DNA from 2 places in the Peptoniphilus rhinitidis 1-13 genome. Region 1 is predicted to be linked to the other one. Evidence: riboswitches for the same ligand, from Rfam matches in the RefSeq annotation. Region 1 holds a riboswitch; the other holds the start of a gene.

Evidence for each region. Region 1 has a riboswitch for thiamine pyrophosphate ahead of thiT (energy-coupled thiamine transporter ThiT). Riboswitches for the same ligand answer to the same signal wherever they lie in the genome.
Region 2: it holds a riboswitch for thiamine pyrophosphate, as region 1 does, so the genes downstream of both, thiW (energy coupling factor transporter S component ThiW) here and thiT (energy-coupled thiamine transporter ThiT) in region 1, are expected to answer to the same signal.

What each region holds. Positions count from the first base shown of each region.
Region 1 is NZ_BAEW01000002.1:47,600-55,514, reverse strand. It holds gene RH95_RS01730 (ATP-dependent DNA helicase) at 1-126, shown strand, start outside; gene RH95_RS01725 (CPBP family intramembrane glutamic endopeptidase) at 159-1,040, shown strand; gene rpmG (50S ribosomal protein L33) at 1,236-1,385, shown strand; gene secE (preprotein translocase subunit SecE) at 1,395-1,610, shown strand; gene nusG (transcription termination/antitermination protein NusG) at 1,625-2,167, shown strand; gene rplK (50S ribosomal protein L11) at 2,215-2,640, shown strand; gene rplA (50S ribosomal protein L1) at 2,680-3,381, shown strand; gene thiT (energy-coupled thiamine transporter ThiT) at 3,471-4,025, opposite strand; TPP riboswitch at 4,052-4,139, opposite strand; ribosomal protein L10 leader region at 4,266-4,387, shown strand; gene rplJ (50S ribosomal protein L10) at 4,396-4,932, shown strand; gene rplL (50S ribosomal protein L7/L12) at 4,978-5,361, shown strand; gene RH95_RS01680 (GntR family transcriptional regulator) at 5,726-6,442, shown strand; gene phnG (phosphonate C-P lyase system protein PhnG) at 6,561-6,983, shown strand; gene phnH (phosphonate C-P lyase system protein PhnH) at 6,993-7,583, shown strand; gene RH95_RS01665 (carbon-phosphorus lyase complex subunit PhnI) at 7,564-7,915, shown strand, end outside.
Region 2 is NZ_BAEW01000003.1:176,534-184,448, reverse strand. It holds gene RH95_RS03785 (M20 metallopeptidase family protein) at 1-914, opposite strand, end outside; gene RH95_RS03780 (formate/nitrite transporter family protein) at 1,100-1,861, opposite strand; gene nhaC (Na+/H+ antiporter NhaC) at 1,919-3,343, opposite strand; gene RH95_RS03770 (adenine phosphoribosyltransferase) at 3,476-3,985, shown strand; gene thiC (phosphomethylpyrimidine synthase ThiC) at 4,165-5,466, shown strand; TPP riboswitch at 5,551-5,656, shown strand; gene thiW (energy coupling factor transporter S component ThiW) at 5,692-6,207, shown strand; gene thiD (bifunctional hydroxymethylpyrimidine kinase/phosphomethylpyrimidine kinase) at 6,197-7,009, shown strand; gene thiM (hydroxyethylthiazole kinase) at 6,993-7,915, shown strand, end outside.

The DNA.
Region 1 (7,915 bases):
GATAAGAGATTTTCATATGAACCTTACAAATTTTTACTGCCAAATCACTGGAAAGTTTATGACTTTATGGACTCGGCTGAAATAAGTGAAATCTTAAGAGAATTTGAGGAAGAGAAAGACAAGTAAAGTCACAAAAGGAATAAAGAGGAGTTTTTAAAATGAATTTAGAGAGGAAAAAAATTATAGAAAAAATTGGATATGCAGTAATAGTTTCTTTTATTATTTTTGTTTTTTTGGCATCAGTTAAATTTAAAGGAACTTCATACTCTTTTTTTGTATTTAGGTCTCTTTTAAATCCTATTTCAATTTTTATTGGATTTAGTTGTTTCTTTGGTATTCATATTAGGGATTTTTTTAGAGATTTAATCAAGGGAATAAAAGAAATAAAAGTAAAAGAGCTAATTTTATTTTTCAAATATGTTTTTATTTATCAGGGAATTATTATTTTAACAACAAATTTGGATGCTTTACAAGAAATGAGCAATGATTCCACTAGTTCTATTGATTTATATGTAAGCATTACAATGATATTATTTGTCTTATTTGAAGAGTATATCTTTAGATATATAGTACAAAGGAAGTTAATGAACGTCTCAAGAGATTATGGAATCCTAGTTATGGCAATAGTTTTTGGACTATTTCATTACGGAAAATATAAATCAGGTTTTTTATTTGGTATTGCATTAGGAATTATTTACGCAATAACAGAAAATATCTCTTATACCGTAATAATTCACTATTTTTTAAATTCAACAGTATCCATGAGGATTGTGGTATTTTGTCAAAATCTTTTTGCGGTAAATAACATTGAATTAGCCCAAATAAATAAGACTACTGGATTTATAAGTTTACTCTTGGGATTTATTTTAATTATTGGGCAATTTTTATTAAATAAAGATTTTGTAGCTACTTTTAGTCAAAGGGAAAAAGAAACTCTTAAAAAAATACTGCAAGAGATTAAATATTTACCTGAACTTATAAAGGCATTCCCACTTAATATAGGGTTTCTCTTTAGATTTTTTATTTTCCTACAAAAATAAATTTGAAATTTTAATTTTTTTAGCATAAATAAGGAACAAATAAATTTGTTAGAAAATTTTTAATGGGATAAATTGCACAAAAGTAGAGAAAATTATCGCAAATTGCTTTACAAATAGCTACATTTGTGGTAGTATTAGCTAGTAAATCAGAAGGAGCCAATGGCGGCTCTTTTTTTTAGCACTGGAGGTGTTTTTATGGCAGATAGAGTAGTTCTTGAGTGCACACAATGTAAAAACAGAAATTATGTGACATATAAAAACAAAAAGAACACTACTGAAAGATTGGAACTAAAGAAGTATTGTAAATTCTGTAAAGAACATACAACTCACAAAGAAACTAAATAAGGAGGATTTATGGCTACTAAAACTACACCTAAGACTGAAGAGAAAAAAGGCAGTTTAGGTAGATACTTTAGAGGTGTGAAATCTGAATTCAAAAAAGTTGTATGGCCTACAAAGGATACTGTAATCAAATATTCAATAATAGTAATTGTGGCAGTTATTTTGTCATCATTATTGTTATTAGCATATGATAAAATCGTAATGTTTTTATTTGGTTTTATTTTTTGATTGGAGTGTTTTAATTGGATACACAAGAACTTAATAACAATGAAGCTTCAAAATGGTATGTAATTCACACTTATTCTGGTTATGAAAAAAAGGTAAAGGATAATATGGAAGCCATGGTTCATAATCGTGGAATGGAAGATTTGATTTTTGACATTAGAATTCCCATGGAAGAATATGTTGAAAATAAAGAAGGCATTTCAAAGGCAAAGGAGAGAAAGATGTTTCCATCTTATGTCCTTGTGAATATGATTATGAACGATGAAACTTGGTATCTTGTGAGAAACACAAGAGGAGTTACTGGTTTCGTTGGGCCAGCTTCAAAACCTGTGCCACTTACAGATGAAGAAGTGTTGCTACTAGGAGTTACCGATAGCAAAGAGTTATTCGATAACTTCGAAGTGGGAGAAGTTGTTAAAGTTATTAATGGACCATTTAAAGATTTGGTAGGTAAAATCGACAGCTTCAATTACGACAAAGCTAAGGTTAAAGTATGTATCTCAATGTTTGGAAGAGATACAATAGTTGAATTGGATTTCAATCAAATTATTAAAGAATAGTAAATGTGTGGGAGGGTAAACCCGCATTACCACAAGGAGGAAATAAAATGGCAAAAAAAGTCATAGCATTAGTAAAATTACAAATTCCTGCAGGAAAAGCAACACCAGCACCACCAGTTGGTACTGCACTAGGACCACATGGTGTAAATATTATGCAATTCACAAAGGAATTTAACGCAAAGACTCAAGATCAAGCAGGTATGATTATTCCTGTTGTTCTTACAGTTTATCAAGATCGTTCTTTCACTTTTATCACTAAGACTCCACCAGCTGCAGTTTTAATTAAGAAAGCTCTTAATATGTCTAAAGCAAGTGGTGAACCTAACAAGAAAAAAGTTGGAAAATTGACAAAATCTCAAGTTGAAGAGATAGCTAAAACAAAGATGCCAGATCTCAATGCAGCAAGCGTTGAAGCTGCTATGGAAATGATCGCAGGCACAGCTAGAAGTATGGGTATAGAAGTAGAAAGATAAGTGGGAGGCTGAGCCGAAAGTACCACGAAGGAGGTAAATATGCCAAAAAGAGGTAAAAAATATCAAGATAGCGTAAAGCTAATCGATAAATCAAATTTATATGATGTAAATGAAGCTCTTGACTTAGTTACAAAGACTGCTAAGGCAAACTTTGATGAAACAGTTGAACTTGCAGTAAGACTTGGTGTAGATCCAAGACATGCTGACCAACAAGTAAGAGGTACTGTAGTACTTCCTAATGGAACAGGTAAAGAAGTTAAAGTCCTTGTTCTTGCAAAGGGAGAAAAAATTAAAGAAGCTGAAGCAGCAGGTGCTGACTATGCAGGTGGAGAAGAATACGTTGAAAAAATTCAAAATGAAAATTGGTTTGATTTTGATGTACTTATTGCAACACCAGACATGATGGGCGTAGTTGGTAAGATTGGTAGAGTTCTTGGACCAAAGGGACTTATGCCAAACCCTAAATCAGGTACAGTTACATTTGATATAGAACAAGCTGTAAAAGAAACTAAAGCAGGTAAAGTTGAATATAGAGTAGACAAAGCTGCAATCATTAATGTTCCAATCGGAAAAGTTTCTTTTGGAGTTGATAAACTTGCTGAAAACTTCAAAGTAATTGCAGATGCTATAATAAAAGCAAAACCAGCAGCTGCAAAGGGTCGTTATTTAAAATCAGTGACAGTTTCATCAACAATGGGTCCTGGAATTAGAATTAACGGACAAAAATTAATGGAAAAATAAAAACACCAAAAATAAACCCCTCTTATTTCAGAAATTAAAAGAGGGGTATTTTTATGATTTTTTAAGAAAATCTTAAAGTTTTTTTAGTTTTAAAGTTTTTGCAAATCACGTGTTAGAAAATTTTTTAGTAAAAATATAACTAGTACAGTGACTGCAAAATCAATTGATAAGAAAGATGCATTATAAGTTATAGAGTAAGCCCATGAGTTCATACCAGCTGGAGTATATTGCTTAAAGAAGATTACTCCAGATAGAACATGGCAAATAAATCTACCTAGTACACCTACAAGTGATCCAAGTAAAATTGTTTTAATAGAATGAGTTTTTTGAAATTCATCCTTAAAAATTCCTGCAAGGCCTAAAAGACCATATGCTAATGGATAATCTAAAATAGCTTGAACTGGATGGAAAATACTTCCACCAAGTATCATAGATAATACTCCATAAACTGAACCAACTATAAATCCTTTAGAAGGTCCATACCTAAGAGCAAATATAATTAGAGGAATCATCTTGCCAGGAGAAATAGATCCGCCATTAGGTAGTTCATAAATTTTAATCGTACGAAGAATAAGGGCGAGTGCTATACACACAGAACCTTCAACTAACATTTTTGTTGTCCAATTTTTATTAATTTTTTGCATAAAAAATACCTCCTTTGCACATACTTAAAGAGGTTTAGACACTTCCCTCCACAAGCATTACCTTGATTGGTTTAAGGGTATAATCTCAGCCAAGTGGCACCCCTAGTGCAAGTTAATTATAGGTTATTGGTCTTCTTTTGTAAAGTAAGTTACAGATTAAAAAGATAATATAAATTGTATATTTAAATTAGTCACCAAAGAACATAAAAAAATATTGACAAATTAAATAAAAGTATATATAATACTAATGTTACTAAGCCGCAGACAGTAGGTGGCATTGCCATAAGTCCTACCGAGGTTTGAAATTCGAATTTATTTGATTTTCACATCTCACGGCGGCGTGAGATTTTTTTATTTTGGGGGTGACAAATTGAAAGAAGAAAAATTACAATCAAAACAAGCCCTAGTTGATGAAATTAAGGAAAAAATTCAAGGAGCACAATCTATAGTTCTTGTAAATTACAGAGGTCTTACAGTTGAAGAAGTAACTGAACTTAGAAGTAAGTACAGAGAAGCAAATGTTGACTACAAAGTTTACAAAAATACAATGATGAAACGTGCTTTTGAAGAATTAGAAATTACTGGACTTGAAGAATTTTTAAAGGGACCAAGTGCCGTAGCTTTTGGTATGGAAGATCCAGCAAGTGCAGCTAAAATTTCATCAGAATTTGCAGAAGATCATGAAGCTTTAGAAATTAAAGCAGGTTACGTTGATGGAAAAGTATTATCACTTTCTGAAATTGACGATCTTGCTAAATTACCATCTAAAGAAGTTCTTGTTGCACAAGTACTTGGCGGCTTGAATGCACCAATCCAAGGATTCGCAAATGTATTAAATGGAACATTGTCAGGATTTGCTAGAGTTATTGCACAAATTGCTGATAAAAAAGAACAAGAAGCAGCATAATATTATGCTAAAAAATTAGGATTATTAAAATAACGGAGGAATAAAATGTCAGAAAAAGTAGAAAAATTAATTGAAGAAGTTAAAGAACTTACAGTATTAGAATTATCAGAAGTAGTTAAAGCTCTTGAAGAAGAATTCGGAGTTTCAGCAGCAGCACCAGCAGCAGTTGCAGCAGCACCAGCAGCAGGCGGAGCAGCACCAGCAGCAGAAGAAGAAAAATCTGAATTTGATGTAGTAATCACTGAAGCTGGACAAGAAAAAGTTAAAGTAATAAAAGTTGTAAAAGATATTACAGGACTTGGACTTAAAGATGCAAAAGCAGTAGTTGACGGAGCACCTAAAGCAGTTAAAGAAGGCGTTTCAAAAGACGAAGCTGAAGAAATCAAATCTAAGCTTGAAGAAGTTGGAGCAACTGTAGAAGTTAAATAATTAATGTGAAGTTAATTTGTAAGGCTCTGTAGTACCTTGTTAGAGATTTACTCCCTAACAAGGTACTACAGAGCCTTACAAAATATAATTAGAATTTTTAAAAATTGGCAAACTCGGAGTAATCTTCTGAGTTTGCCAATTTTTTTATATAAACTATTAAACTATATATTTAATAGTTTATAGGAATTAGTTTTACTAAAGATACTCTCGTTAAAATTTATTTATAATATGTTTTACTTAGATTATTTACAATGTCTTTACTCTTCTTTAAAGGAAAGTAAATTATTATGTCCTATAATTCACCTTGAAGTTTAAGAATTTAGTTTTATATAAATATATTTATATGAAAGGATAATAGATAATAATGGAGGAAAATCTAGATAATTTCAAGATAGAAGCCAGTATAAGAAACTATATTATTAATACAGCTCAAAGTAATAAAAGAGGGGGAAATATAAGTTTACCAAGTGAAAATGAGTTATCAAAATTATTTAATGTAAGCAGGCATACAGTTAGAAAAATTTACAGTAATTTAGAGAAACTTGGTTTAGTCCATCCTGTTCAAGGAGTAGGCAGATTTATGGTAATAAAAGAACCGAAAATAAACCTAGATCTTACAGAGACAAGCTTTACAAAAAAGATGAAAGAACAAAATATACCATTAACTACTTTAAATCTAGGATTAAAGAAAGTTACAGGAGAAGAACTTGTAGAAGCAAAAAGAGAAGGATTAATGGGAAATATCTATAAGGTATCTAGGCTTAGGAAATTATATAATATTCCATCTGCAATTCACAATTCCTATATAAGCGATTATAAATTTCCGCAAATAGAAAAAGAAGGTTCAAAAATTCTTTCAATTTATGAATATTATAAAAGCAAAGATATAAAAGATTTTAAAATTTCAAAATCTACTTTAAGTGTAGATTTACCAACGATTGAAGAAATTGAAATTTTAAAAGTTGGCAGCTTAGTTCCAATCCTAGTTTTAGAAGGAAAATTATTAGATAAGGAAGGTAGTTTAATAGAAATTATTAAGACAGAGTATAGAAGTGATATATTTAAATATTCTTTAGAATGAAACTCAAGAGTAAAATATTTTATTTATTCTTGAGTTTTTATTATTTACTAAGTGTTTACAAAAAAAATAAGATTATTATATTGGCGCCAAGATAGACTATTTTTCGGAGGAGGATAAGGTGGATAAAAAAGAAAGAACAAAAATATTTATTGAATATGCACAAGATGAGGTAAAAGAATTTGCTAAAGAAGTATCAGAAATACATAAGGTAGAAATAATACAAGAACCAAGAGAGGGTTTAGCTATGATAAAAGTTCGTGAAGCTGCTAAAAATTCCTTATTTTATCTTGGTGAGCTTTTGATCACTGAGTGCAAAGTTAGGATAGATGATCAAGTAGGGATAGGAATTGTAAGAGGGAGCAATTATGAATTAAGCAAGGCATTAGCAATTGCAGATTCAGCATTTGAACTTAATCTTCCAATTTGTGAAAAATATATAGATATATTTTTCAACTGTAAGAATGAAGGATTAAAGAAATTAAATAAAAAAGACAGTATTATAGCTAATACAAGAGTTAATTTTAATATTATGAATGAATAGTGGTGAAAAATGTTAGAGAAAGAATTTAAAAATCAGCAAAATTTCAGAAAAATAATGGATTCTTTTGCCTATCCAGGAAAGATTAATAAAATAGTGAGTTTTGAAAAATATAAGGGTAGTTTATTCCCTCAAACTATAGACTTAATAACTACACTTGTAGATGGTGAGGTATCTTTTTATATCTATAAAGAAGATAAGCAGGCAGAAGAGGAAATAATAATAAGGACAAATACTAAAACAGGAACTATATCTAAAGCTGACTATGTTGTTATTGGTTTAGATTATGAAAATGAAATTTGTGATTGTTTAAAAGAAGTTAAAAGAGGAACTTTAATAAATCCTCACACAAGTGGAACTTTAATTATTGAGACAAGAGAAATATTAGATGATGGAAATATAAGCCTTATGGGGCCAGGGATTAAATATATAAATAAAATTGGAATAGATAATTTTGATTGGATAGAAATAAGAAATGAAATAAATTCTGAGTTTCCAATAGGAGTTGACATAATTCTAATTGATCAATATAAAAATTTACTTTGTATTCCAAGAACTACAAGAATGAAGGTAGGTGAAAAAGATGGCTTATGTTGCAGTTAAAGGTGGTCAAGATGCAATAAAAGAATCTAACAGGCTTCTTGATTATGACAGGGTGAAAGATGAGCAGTTACTAGAAATTGATGTAATTAAATCCGAATTAAAAGATCTTTTGTATCAAGTAATGTCGGAAAGTAGCCTATATGATGAAGATTTAGCAGCTCTTGCTATAAAACAAGCAATGGGCAGTATGGAGGAAGCTGTTTTTTTATTAAGAGCCCATCTATCAACATTACCTAGGTTGTACTATACTTCGGTAGCTGATCCTAGAAATATGCATGTTGAAAGAAGGATATCTTCTTCTTTTAAAGATATACCTGGAGGCCAGTTTTTAG
Region 2 (7,915 bases), on a different contig from region 1:
GGATCATTATTTAAAACTGGATAAAATCTAGTGTATTTTGTTTCGGCAGATCCACCATAAGTTTTTGCAATGCCATCTGCAATTTCACCAATTCTATTTTCAATTAAATCTCTAGTATTTTCGTCTAAGGCTCTTGCAGTACCTAGCATATTGACTTCATCTGGAATAATATTTTGAGTTGTGCCGCCATTTATTTTACAAACAGAAATTAGTGCCCTTTCAATTGGAGCGATTTCTCTTGAAACTATTTTTTGAAGACCCATTAGAATTTCTCCAGATATAATAATTGGGTCTACAGTCATTTGAGGATTAGCTCCGTGACCACCCTTGCCCTTAACTTTTATAGAAAAAATATCCATAGAAGCCATAAGTTCCTTTTCTTTAAATCCAATAGAACCTTGTGGCATATCAGAAAGTTTTCCGCCATGCATTCCAATTATGTGATCTACCTTTGGATTTTCTAAACAGCCTTCTCTTATCATAGGTTCTGCACCGCCGGGAACTTCTTCGCCTGGTTGAAAGATAAATTTAACAGCACCTTTAAATTTATCTTTATTTTCATTTATTATTTTAGCAGCGGTAAGGGCAATTGCAGTGTGTGAATCATGACCGCAGGCGTGCATATTACCTTCGTGAGTAGACATAAAACTTAGTCCAGTTTCTTCTTTTATAGGAAGGGCATCCATGTCAGCTCTTATAGCGAGGCATTTTCCATCTTCTTTTCCATAAATAGTTGCCACAATACCATTTCCATTCACAAATTCCTTATAAGAAATTCCAAATTCATCTAATTTTTCTTTTACATATTTAACTGTCTTTGGGAGGTTAAGTTCAAGTTCAGGAATTTTGTGAAGTTCTCTTCTCATTTCGATACACAAAGCTTCATTTTCTTTAGCGAGTTTAATAATATCCATTTTAATCATCCTTTCCATGTTTTATAAAACATTAAAATAATGTATAAAAATAAAACTATTTTATGTTTAAAGGGTATTATAGATTAATTTTTTTAAAATGTCCAATTATTTTGGAATATATTTTGTATTGTAAAATCACATAAAAAAGCGAGGATTTCTTCTCGCAAGTTGACTAAAATTAAATTTTATTTTTGGTTTGTGCTTCCCAAAACATTATAAGTTAAAGCAACTAAAAATCCTCCAATAATATTTCCTATTGTGACTGGTATTAAATTTTTTAAAATTAATCCGAATCCAAATTCTGGATTTAAAATTTTTGTGAGTGCAAAACAAGTCATATTTGCAATACTATGTTCAAAACCAAGACTTACAAAGGCAAATATACACCAAAAAATCATAATTAATTTAGAAGTATCAGAAATTTTTCTAGAACAAATTAAAACTGCAAGACAAACTAAAATATTGCACATAATTCCCTTAAATAAAAGTATAGAAAAATTAAAGCTAGTTTTGCCTGTTGCAAGTTTTAAAAGTGCACGATTAAATTCATCTGAAACACCAGTCATTGAAAATAAAAGTGATATTAAAATTGAGCCCAAAAGATTTCCAATGTAAGAAAAAAATAAGATTTTTAAAAGCATTGATGTATCAATTTTTTTGTTCATTTTTCCAATATTTGTCACAAGAACATTTCCCGTAAAAAGTTCCCCACCTGCAAATATAACAAAAGAAAGAGCAAGGGAGAATACAAATCCATTGATAAATTTTACAATTGGAATAGATAGAGAAGAAAAGACGCTTGCTGAAAGTGTCATAATTAAAAGTCCCATTCCAATAAAAAATCCTGCAAGAACAGAAGCAACCATATACTTGAAGAGTGAATCGTCAAGCAGATTTTTCTTTGTGCAAGCAGAATTAGTTAGTCCAGTTATTATATCTTTGTACATATTACACCTCTTGAATAATTAATTTCCTCATTAATTATATCAAAAAGAGTTTTCTTTTCAATCTATGATAGTATTTTTATCACTATCTAAAGTGAATTTTTTAGAGTCAATTCCTGCAACTATTATTTGGACTATTGGCATTAATAGATTGAAGAATAAAAAAGGAATATATGCCTTTGTAGCAACTCCCAGAACAGAAGACATATAAACTCCGCAAGTATTCCATGGTATCATTGCAGATGTTACAGTACCTCCCGATTCCAATGTGGAGGATAGTAGTTTTGGATGAAGGTTTCTATCTTTATATTCATTTTTAAACATTCTTCCTGGCACAACAATAGATATATACTGCTCTGGCATTGATGCATTTGTGAATATACAAGTTAATATTGTTGCTGTGACAATTCCCACTGTTGATTTTATTTTGTGCAAGAATTTTTTTACTATGGCTTCAAGTATTCCTGTTTCTTCTGCAATTCCACCAAACATCATTGCAATTATAGTAAGGGATATAGAGGACATCATATTGTTTAGTCCGCCTGTTGTTAAAAGTTTGTCAACAGATTCCACATTTGTATTTGAAACAAAACCATTTAATGCAGCAGATAATATATCTCCAAAGTTAACTTTTTGATAAATTGGGCCTAAAAATGCAGCGACAATAATGCCAAGGCTAATTCCAGGAAGTGCAGGTACTTTTGCTGCAATGGAAACAATAACTACAATTGGCGGAATTAATAGTATGGGGCTAATGTTAAAATTATTTTTTAGACCATTAGTTATAATGTTTATACTAGATAAATCCGCAGAAGCATTTTTGTACTTTGTAGATAAAAATCCAAAAATAATAAGAGTTATAGCGTAAGTTATGAGAGTAGGCTTTAACATTGCTTTTATGTGAGTAAAAACATCGGTACCCGCCATGGCAGGTGCAAGGTTTGTAGTGTCAGATAGGGGACTCATTTTGTCACCAAAATATGCACCAGATAGAATTGCACCTGCTGTAATAGGTGCAGGAATGCCAAGGCCTTTTGCAATACCCATAAGAGCAATGCCCATCGTTCCGGCAGTCCCCCAACTTGTACCCGTAGCTAGGGAAGTTATGGATGCAATTAAAACTGTGGCTACTAAAAAGAATGATGGTTTTAATATTAAAAGACCATAATAAATCATAGTTGGAACAACACCGCAAAGTATCCATATACCAATTAAAACTCCTATTATTGCAAGAATTATAATAGATTGCATTGCTTGGGAGATTCCCTTTATCATTGAATTTTCTATAAACTTCCAACTGTATCCAATTTTAAGACCTACTATGGAAGCGATAAGTACTCCAATTAACATAGGGATATGTGGAGATTCTTCGTATTTAATTATGCTTATAAACATTATTATAACAAGAAAGGCGAATGTAAATACAGCTTCGCCAAAAGTTGCCTTTCTAATATTGTAATTTTTATTGTGAATATTTTTGTTCATATTACACCTCTAAATGCAAGTTTAACTTAAGATTAAAAATTTAAATAATTATACCATATAAAGCTTAAATATTAAAAGTTTTTGGATAAATGGTAAAAAATGATGTTATACTATAAAGGAATGGGGGATGTTATGGAATTAAAAGATACGATTCGTGCAATAGAAAATTATCCAAAGCCTGGTGTAATTTTTAGAGATATCACGACTCTTTTAAAAGATAATTATGCTTTTAAACTTTCAGTTGATGAAATGGCAGAAAAAATAGATAAAGATGTAGATAAGATTATAGGAATTGAAGCGAGGGGATTTATATTTGGGTCTGCATTAGCTTATAAACTTGGCAAGGGATTTATTCCTGTGAGAAAACCAGGAAAGCTTCCTGCGAGTAAGATAAAAGAATTTTATGAACTTGAGTATGGACGAGATTCAATAGAAATACATGAAGACGCAATAGAACCTGGAGAAAAAGTTGTAATAGTAGATGACCTTTTGGCAACAGGTGGTACAGCAAAAGCTTGTGTGGATCTTGTAAAGAAGTTAGAAGGAGAAGTTTCTTCTTTAGTGTTTTTGGTAGAACTCCCAGAACTAAAAGGAAGAGAAGTTTTAGGTGGAGAGAAAGTATATTCAGTTATAAAATATTAAACAGTATAATTCAAAATTATAAGATTGATTTTAAAATTTACAAATAATATAATAAATAAACTTATGGGAGCAAATTGCTGAGAGGAGTTAACACTCGACCATTTTACCTGTTAGGATAATGCCTTGATGGGGAAAAGTAATGCCACTCCTATAATATTTTTAGGAGGTTTTTTTTATTTATGAAATATTCTACTCAAATGGAAGCGGCAAAGCATGGTTTTGTCACTGAAGAGATGAAGATTGTTGCAGAAAAGGAAAATGTATCTTGTGACTATTTATTAGAGAAAATTGCTTGTGGAGAAATTGTAATTCCAAAAAACAAAAATCACAAATCAATTTCGCCAGAAGGTATTGGAACTGGACTTAGAACGAAAATTAACGTAAATCTAGGTATTTCTAAAGACCTAAATGATATTGATATGGAAATGAAAAAAGTAGATATGGCTCTATCAATGGGCGCAGAATCTATTATGGATCTTTCCAATTATGGAAAGACTCAAGAGTTTAGAAAAAAACTAATTGAGAGATCTACTGCAATGATAGGAACTGTACCAATGTATGATGCAGTTGGTTTTTTGGACAAAGGACTTTCTTATATAAAGCCAAAGGAATTCTTGGAAGTTGTTAGAAATCATGCTGAAAATGGCGTCGATTTTGTTACAATTCATGCTGGTATAAATAGAGCAAATGCAGAAATATTTATGAGGAATAGACGTGTAAATGAGATTGTTTCACGTGGTGGTTCACTTCTTTTCGGTTGGATGAAGATGAATGACAGAGAAAATCCATTTTATGAATATTATGATGAATTATTAGATATCTGTCGTGAATATGACGTTACACTTTCTCTTGGAGATTCACTTAGGCCGGGTGGTATTCACGATGCGACAGATCCTTCTCAAATTTCGGAACTTATAACATTAGGAGAGCTCACGAAGAGGGCGTGGGAAAAAGATGTTCAAGTGATTATAGAAGGTCCTGGGCATGTGCCAATAGGTGATATTGAAACTAATGTTAAACTTCAAAAGAAACTTTGTCACAACGCACCTTTTTATGTGTTGGGGCCACTTGTTACAGATGTAGCTCCTGGTTATGATCATATTACATCAGCCATTGGTGGGGCGATTGCAGCATCTCATGGGGCAGATTTTTTATGTTATGTAACTCCTGCTGAACATTTGAGACTTCCAGATGTAGACGATGTTCGTGAGGGGATTGTTGCTTGCAAGATTGCAGCTCATGCAGGAGATATTAATAAAATAAAAGAAGCAAGAGTGTGGGATCTTGAGATGAGTAAAAGACGTCAAAAATTAGATTGGCAAGGTATGTTTGATATTGCTCTTGACAGAGAAAAACCAAGGGAGTACAGAGATTCATCAATTCCAGAAGAAGAGAACACCTGCACTATGTGTGGTTCTATGTGTTCTGCAAGGAACATGAATTTAATTCTTGAAGGTAAAGATATAAAAATAAAATTTTGATTTATTGTAAAGATTTAAATTTATAAGTTATTTATAGGTAAATGTCAATTATTTTTAAAAATAATATTTTAGTGATATAATTAAATAAAAATAGAAGGGAGCTTGTTGACAGGCTGAGAGGAAACTAGTAGTTTCGACCGTTTACCTGATTTGGATAATGCCAACGTAGGGATTTATAAGGCTAAATGTAGCTGCTTTGTCAATATGCTCTCAGGGAGGTTTAATATGAAATCTAATACTAAGAAATTGACAATAGCAGCTCTTTTTGTTGCTATTGGTGTTGTTTTTTCCTTTGTAAATATTCCAGTGGGCTTGGCAAAATGTTATCCAATACAGCATATGGTAAATGTTTTATCTGCTGTATTTTTGGGACCAGTTTACTCTGTTCTTGTTGCTTTTTGTATTTCACTTATTAGAAATATTTCAGGAACAGGTTCCCCAATGGCTTTTCCTGGCTCAATGGTTGGAGCTTTATTCGCGGGAATATTATATTATAAGACGAGAAAGCTTTCCTTTGCTTTTTTAGGAGAAGTAATTGGTACAGGTGTAATTGGTGCATTAATTGCATATCCTGTTGCTAAATTTATACTTGGAAAAGAGATGGCGATATTTGGTTTGGTAATTCCTTTTTCAGTGAGTACTCTTGGCGGTTCTATAATAGCGATTATAATTATTTTAAGTATTAAGAACACATCGCTTGGAAAATATTTTAAATTTGAGAGGAATTTAAATGGACATTAAAAATATTCTTACAATAGCTGGTTCGGACTCCATTGGAGGTGCAGGTATTCAAGCAGATTTGAAGACTATAACTAGCTATAAATATTATGGGATGAGTGCGATTACAGCAATTACTGCACAAAATACTATGGGTGTTCAATCCTCTCTTGATATAGAAAAAGGAATGTTAAGGGATCAACTTATATCAATTTGCGAAGATGTATTGCCAGATGCTGTAAAAATTGGAATGGTGGCAAATCACCAACAAGTAGAAGTTATATCAGAGATTATTGATAAATATTTAAGAGATATTCCCATTGTATTAGATCCAGTTATAACATCTACAAGTGGATTTAACCTTACGCCCAATGCTACTGTGGAGAAGATGGAAGAAATTTTATTTGACAAAATAACATTAATCACACCAAATATAATTGAAGCAGGAATAATTTATGGGAAGAAGATTGAAAAGCTTGAAGAAATGAAAGAAGCGGCAAAAATTTTATACGAAAGATATAATACAGCAGTGCTTATAAAAGGTGGACATCTTAAAGAATCTAAGGATGATGTGCTTTTTGACAAGGCTGGTCTTTCTGTTATAAAAGGAGAAAATATTGATAATGAAAATACACATGGCACAGGTTGTACTCTTTCAAGTGCCATAACTTGTGAGTTAGCAAGTGGTAAGAGCCTTTATGATGCAGTATTTTCTGCAAAAAAATATTTAACAGGAGCAATTGCTTTTGGTTTTGATATAGGAAAGGGAAGAGGTTCACTATATCATATGTATAATTTGCGTGATAAAAATGAAAATAAGTTATAACTTAAAAGATCTAAGGGAAAAAGCTCCTTTGGTTCACATAATTTCAAATAGTGTTACAAGCGATAGGGTGGCTGACCTATCTCTTTTAATAGGATCAAGCCCAATGATGACAGACTATTCAAAAGAAGTAGCTGAAATTACAGAAAAGTCCTCTGCTCTTGTATTAAATATGGGGATGTTAAACGATGATAAAGTTGAAGCTATTAAAATATCTGCAAAAATTGCAAATGAAAATAAAATCCCCATTGTTTTAGATCCAGTTGGAGTTTCTTCTAGCAAGCTAAGACGTGATTTGGCAAAATATCTCATTAAAAATTTTAAATTTAATGTAATTAGAGGAAACTTTAATGAAATCAATTACTTGGTTAATGGAAAAACTTTTACAGGTGTAGATTCCAAAGATGCAGATTTTACACAAAATGATTTTATAAATCTTGCAATAAAGTTAAATGAAAAAACTGGTGCAACAATTTTAGTAAGTGGAAAATATGAAATAATTGCAAATTCTCACATGGTCATCTCTATATGTGGTGGAGATGAAAATTTAAAGAAGATAACTGGTCTAGGGGATATGGAATCTGCAATGATAGGATCTCTTTTAGCTAGTCCAATGTCTAATTTAAAAGCTTGTGTTCTTTCTTCGATATTTTTAAGGCAAATTGCGAAAAAAGATATAAGGAACAATAGTATAACTGCCTTGGACATTATAAAAAATATGCAAATTATAGATGAAATAAAAGGGGAAGTTGATGTTTTAGTCCCAACTTATAAATTTAAGGAGCCTACTTTGTATGGAATCTCAGAAGGAGATAAAGTATTAAGAATAAAAAATGCGGTTAAAGGTGGGATGAGAATTTATCAGCTTAGAGATAAATTTGCAGATGAATATAAACTTGGAGAAAAAAT